2 regions of the Serratia proteamaculans genome follow, and region 1 is predicted to be linked to the other one. Evidence: predicted binding sites of a transcription regulator. Region 1 holds the regulator's gene; the other holds the start of a gene.

Region 1 (3,256 bases):
CGGGATTACGGTGTCCTGTATAACGCTGACCCGCAGGCGGTCACCTGCGGAGTCCGTGGCATGCGCCTGTTGGAGGATGTGATCACCGATGAACGGTTACCGCTGTCACAGGAAGAGCAACGCAGTTATCTGCAATGTGTCAGCCGTTTGGAGCAGGTGGATTGGCGGCTTGAACAACCCTTGGATCTGGCACGCCATGCGGAAATATTTACCGTCGATGAAGTGCCGCGTATGGCCTATCCAGCGCAGATCCGTTCCGATATCGACCATTACCACTATTATTCCGTGCTTTCCCATGACCGCCAGCTTGATCGGGTAAATCAACTGTTTGGAGAATACCTGATCGCCGATAACCGGCGGCAGATTACGGCGGGTAATTACTGGTGCCAGACCACAGGAGAGGGGGATGCGGTGTTGTCGGAGTCGGGGGGATCATTGCATTTTCTACCGGGACGGCAGGCGAGTGAAACAGATAAAACCCGCATGGCGAAGCTGATTTTTAGTACCAGCTACCTGGAGTACTGTTCTGCTGGCAACCGGGCCGGGCTGGATCTGGTGTCGGTACAGCAGGCACAAAATATCGAGCCTTATCTGGATCTGATCACGGTGGCTTACGATCGGCGCGGGACGTTTGTCGGCTTTTTCAATGCGGCTACTGTCAGTGAGCTGTATGGCGTAAAAGCGGATTACCACTACCGCGATGAACTGAAGCCGCTTGATGAGGCTTACGATCACTTTGTGCAAAGCCTGTGCACTGAGGATGATTATTTTATCTGTAGCCTGGCGATTGAAAGCCAGTTTCGCGGACAGGGGCATTTTAACCCGATGTTCGCCCTGATAAAGCAGCAGGCTGATCGGCACCAGGCGAAAAACATTGTGCTGTGTGTATGGCAAAGCAGTGAGGCCAGCCAAATTTATCTGAACAAAGGGTTCCGTGTCCGTGGTGTATTCGATCAGGCCTGGTCGTTGTTCTTTGACCGGCTGCTGTTTCTTGAGTATGAGCTGTGAAGAGTTTGCCCATCCGCGTGTCGGCGGGTGAGTTGACGGTGAAGTGAGTGTAAGTGGGAAGTGAGAGAGAAGTGCCGCTGCAATTGTCGTATTTCAAGCTGTGAACTTTCCCCGGACCTGTCCGGGGATTTTTTTATCCGCTCGTCGCAGGCATAAAAAAACCGCCGTTAAGGCGGTTCTTGATGCCGGTTAAGGGCATTATTTTTTGTCGTGCAGAGTGTCGTCTTCGCGGCAGTCACCAATTGCACAGTGGCCGTACAGGTACAGACTGTGATTGCTGAGCTTGATGCCGTGTTGTTTGGCGATATCACGCTGACGCGCTTCGATAGATTCATCGCTGAATTCGATCACTTTGCCGCAGTCCAGGCAAATCAGGTGATCGTGGTGATGCTGCTGGGTCAGTTCGAACACGGACTTGCCGCCTTCGAAGTTGTGACGGGTCACGATACCGGCATCATCAAATTGGTTCAGTACGCGGTAAACTGTAGCCAGGCCAATTTCTTCGCCCATATCTATCAGTTTTTTGTACAGATCTTCCGCACTGACGTGATGGCATTCCGGATTTTGCAGTACTTCCAGGATTTTGAGTCGCGGAAGCGTGACTTTTAAGCCGGCCTTCTTCAATGCGGTGTTGTTGTCAGTCATGCGGATTCAGTCCTGTTACTATGCTAATCAAGTTGAGGCGTTCTCGCCTGTGGCATCGGTCGGCACAAAGAGTTAATTGCGTCTCATTATAGAACCGGTTGACCTAAATAGAAACCGCCGGTTGTTAACAAAGATATAATTGCACTATTGCATGTCACACACGCAACGTCTTGATGGGCGGGATAAACCGATAACTCAGTCTACCTTGACGATGTGGGAAGTTACAAATTTGTATCTTCGATTGCAGTAATCAGTACTGCCAATGATGGCCCTGCCGGCAACACTATGCACTCTGCAGGGCTTTTGTTCAACCTTTGGCGTTACCCGACAATTTCGGCCAGGCTCAGCTCTTCGACGATTTGTTTTACCCAGCCTTCAACACGTTCGTTGGTCAGCTCCGGTTGACGATCTTCGTCAATCGCCAGGCCGATGAAATGGCTGTCGCTTGCCAATCCTTTAGAGGCTTCGAAATGGTAGCCTTTAGTTGGCCAGTGGCCGACAATGGCGGCACCACGCGGTTCAATGATGTCGCGGATGGTACCCATCGCATCACAGAAATATTCTGCGTAGTCTTCCTGATCGCCACAGCCGAACAGCGCTACCAGCTTGCCGTTGAAGTCGATGTCTTCCAGCGTCGGGAAGAAATCATCCCAGTCACACTGGGCTTCGCCGTAGTACCAGGTTGGGATGCCGAGCAACAGGATATCGAAACCTTCCAGGTCTTCTTTGCTGCTTTTGGCGATGTCGTGAATTTCGCACACATCGTCGCCAAACTGTTGCTTAAGAATTTTCTGGATCATCTTGGCAATGTTTTCGGTATTGCCAGTGTCGCTGCCAAAGAAAATGCCTACATTAGCCATATCGCGTATAACCTTTAAATTCAATTAATTGCATTACACGATGTTAGCGCTGACCACGATAACACCGATTAAAATGATGCCATGACAAGGGATATCCCTCACCGGTAATTGCGTATCATGCCAGAAATTTACCCCGGGGTTTTATCGCGTTTATGCGATGCCGGGTGGAATAAAACGATGTTGATCGGGCGTCATCCTTAACGCCGCGCCGCATGTGCGGCTGCAATGATCAATGTTCTGGCTGGTCGTCCGCCAGTTGTGCCAACAGCATTTGCTCAATAAGCTCGCTGCGGCTGATATTCCGCTGTTCCGCCAGTTTGTTCAGGGCGTCCACCGCATCCGCGTTGATCTTCAGTTCTACACGCCGTAAGCCACGGACTTTATCGCGTCGAAGCTGATTACGCTTATTGATTCTAAGCTGTTCATCTCGGGATAGCGGGTTGGTTTTCGGGCGCCCCGGACGGCGTTCATCTGCGAACAGATCCAGCGTCGTGCGATCCGTTTGTTCTTTTGCCATAGGTAGCGGTACTGCAAGGGAGTTTGCATCTAAAAGCGCGTAGACGCTTCTGGATGGTTCGGTTAACACACTTCGGGCCAATAAACCCTAACCCAAATTTACCCCCAGCCTGGCGTTAATGAACACGCCCGGCACGGCGGCAAAATTATAGCGCGCCATATTACCCCAGCAGGTGGAGCAACGACAATGCTTAACTGAACTCAAAACGCGCTAAGCCGTTATCTTT
Region 2 (3,256 bases), 1.2 Mb from region 1:
GGTATTGGAGACGGCTGGCGCTGTGGATGAAGTCGACCAAACCTGCGCCTTTCGGGCAAAGCGCGCCGCGGTTGACCGGGTGATCCGGGTCGCCTTCAATGTGGAAAATGCTTTCTTTGGCGTTTTTGGCGCCATCACCAAGGCTGTACATCAACAGCCCACAGCCGACGGAACAATACGTACAGGTATTACGGGTTTCACGGGCGCGCAGCAGTTTGTACTGCCGGGTTTCCGCTAACGCCACTTCCGGGGCAAAGCCCAGAGCAGCCACCGTCGTCCCTGCCATACCGCCAGCGCAGATCTTAAAGAACTGCCTTCTGCTGACCTGCATGGGGGTCTCCTTTCACTTGCGATTGTCACATTGTTTCAAATGGCGCTTTCCCCCTGGAAGCGGGAAGCGCTAAAATTACTGTTGTTTTTACGCGGCAATATTACCACAGCGTGTATGTGGTTGTTACAGACAGGTGCCACTTAAGTGAACAATATAAAGCCAGACCAACATATCAATGACATCAATGAGACCTTGCTCACGGGGGTAACCCAGTCTCAGGTTTATCAACGTGGGCAACTCACTACCGCACAACAGGATTGGCTGGCGGAAGAGGTTCCGGTCGCACTGGTCTACAACGGCATCTCTCACGTGGTGATGATGTGTACCCCCAAGGATCTGGAGGCCTTCGCCCTGGGTTTTTCTCTGTCCGAAGGCATCATTGAGTCACCGCGCGATATCTACAGTATAGAGATTAACCAAACTTGTAATGGACTGGAGGTGCAAATCGAGCTCTCCAGCCGTCGCTTTGCCGGTTTAAAAGAACGTCGCCGCGCCATGGCAGGCCGCACCGGCTGCGGGGTGTGTGGCATCGAACAGTTGGCGGATATTTTTCGCCCGCTGCCTGCTTTGCCGTTCACCCAGACCTTTTCCCTCACCAACCTCGACCGTGCCCTGGGGCAACTCAAGCAGGTGCAGGCCGTCGGCCAACTCACCGGTTGTACCCACGCCGCCAGTTGGATTTCGCCACAGGGTGAACTGCTGGGTGGCTGTGAAGATGTAGGTCGCCACGTCGCACTCGACAAGCTGCTCGGGGTGCGCGCGAAACAAGACTGGCAGCAGGGAGCTATCCTGGTTTCCAGCCGCGCCAGTTACGAAATGGTGCAAAAATCGGCCATGTGCGGCGTCGAGATCCTGTTTGTGGTTTCTGCGGCCACCTCACTGGCGGTGGAAATTGCCGAACGCAGCAACCTGACGCTGGTCGGCTTCAGCAAACCCGGCCGCGCCACGGTGTTTACCCACCCGCAGCGTATTGTGGACTAACCAAAAACCCTACAATAAGTAGGGCATTGATAATCATTTTCAATATCATTTAAATAACTATAATGATCCGACTGCTTACGCGGTGCTCACATATTGCGCCGCCCCTATACCATTGGAGATGATGATCATGAGTTATTCACTGCCATCCCTGCCGTACGCCTACGACGCACTGGAACCGCATTTCGACAAGCAGACGATGGAAATCCATCACACCAAACATCACCAGACTTACGTTAACAACGCCAACACCGTGCTGGAAGCCTACCCAGAGTTGGCTCAATACGGCGTTGAAGAACTGATCCAGGACCTGGATAAAGTCCCTGCTGACAAGCGCACCTTCATGCGTAACAACGCCGGTGGCCATGCTAACCACAGCCTGTTCTGGAAAGGCCTGAAAATCGGCACCACGCTGGGTGGCGATCTGAAAGCCGCTATCGAACGTGATTTCGGCAGCGTTGAGAAATTCCAGGAAGAATTCGAGAAAGCCGCAGCGACCCGCTTCGGTTCAGGTTGGGCCTGGCTGGTGCTGAAAGGCGACAAACTGGCTGTGGTCTCTACCGCTAACCAGGACAGCCCGCTGATGGGCGAAGCCGTTGCCGGCGCTTCAGGCTTCCCAATCGTCGGCCTGGACGTATGGGAACACGCTTACTACCTGAAATATCAGAACAAACGTCCAGATTACATCAAGGCATTCTGGAACGTGGTTAACTGGGACGAAGCAGCAGCACGCTTCGCGGCGAAGAAGTAATTCGTCCCCGGCTATGAAGATGCCCGCTTAATGCGGGCATTTTTTTGCCCAAAATTCGCTAAAGTTTGACCTTCCTTTGCCGATAGTTTGTTCAATTGACGTTCGCCCGGAAAGGAAAATCACTATGGCGGCATTGCAAACATTGGCAGGAAAATTCGTTCATCTCACCGTGGGTAAAAAGCTGGGCCTTGGATTTGGTCTGATGCTGTTGCTGACGGCAATCATCGCCGGAACCGGCGCGCAGTATCTGCATATTATCGAATCCCGCGCCGATCGCATCGACTTCAGCAACCGGCTGAACGACGAGATCAATCAGGCCAAATACAACCGTGCACTGTTCGGCCAAACCTACAAACCGGAATACCTGAAAAACAACCGCACCAATATCGAAAACGCGGTGAAGCTGATCAACCAGGGCCAGGATCTGGACTGGGATCCCCAGAGCCGAAAAGACCTGCAGCGCCTGGTTGGGCTGATCGGCCAATACCAGCAGCAGCAAAACGCCTTCGAGCAAGCGGTGGCGGCGAAAGACGCGGTACGTCAAAGCTGGAACATGTCGGAAGTGCAGGACAGTCTTAACCAGGTGGAGCGCCAAATCACCAACGCTGACCTGCAACTGGCCTTTATTCAGTTGAACCAGAAGCTGACTCTGGTGCGCTACGGTGCCCGTGGCCTGTTACTGAGCCTGAGTGCGGAATCTGAAGCCCCGCTGGTGGCAGCGATTGACGATGCACGCAGCGCGGCCAACGCGCTCAGTCGGCGGCTCAGCGACGCCCAGCGCCCTCTGTTGCAGCCCTTGCTGACCGCGCTCGACGACTACAAAAACCGCATTGAAGCCTACCTGCCAGCCTATCAGCAGGAACAAGCGATCAGCCAACGGCTGGGCAACAGCGCGCAGGAAGTGGGCACGCTGGTTAACGCCTTTATGCAGGACGAACTGACGCAAACCCATAACGATATCAATTCGGCGCAGTGGCAGATGGGCATCACCACGCTGATCGCCATTATTGCCGGGTTGCTGGTGGCCTGGCGCATCACGCTGCAGATCACCCGACCGCTGCAAAGTACGCTGGCGCTGGCGGAACGCATCGCCAGCGGCGATCTGCGTCAGGCGCAGACCAGCACCCGTCGCGACGAACTGGGTCAGCTGTTGAACGCCGTGGCAGCGATGAGCCAGAACCTGCGCGATATGATTG

The links. The regulator Fur, encoded in region 1, represses iron uptake genes when iron is present. The targets are predictions, from matches to a motif close to ATAATAATGAGAACNACTATCAA.
Region 2: sodA (superoxide dismutase [Mn]) is a predicted target of Fur. The motif match lies at 1,339-1,361, and genes of this name have one in related genera.

What each region holds. Positions count from the first base shown of each region.
Region 1 covers NZ_OX461105.1:1,298,049-1,301,304, forward strand. Annotated here, with positions in the region: gene QOT07_RS06040 (glycosyltransferase) at 1-1,008, shown strand, start outside; gene fur (ferric iron uptake transcriptional regulator) at 1,207-1,653, opposite strand; gene fldA (flavodoxin FldA) at 1,974-2,513, opposite strand; gene ybfE (LexA regulated protein) at 2,743-3,030, opposite strand.
Region 2 covers NZ_OX461105.1:54,035-57,290, reverse strand. Annotated here, with positions in the region: gene fdnG (formate dehydrogenase-N subunit alpha) at 1-331, opposite strand, end outside; gene fdhD (formate dehydrogenase accessory sulfurtransferase FdhD) at 476-1,312, shown strand; gene sodA (superoxide dismutase [Mn]) at 1,440-2,060, shown strand; gene QOT07_RS00240 (methyl-accepting chemotaxis protein) at 2,185-3,256, shown strand, end outside.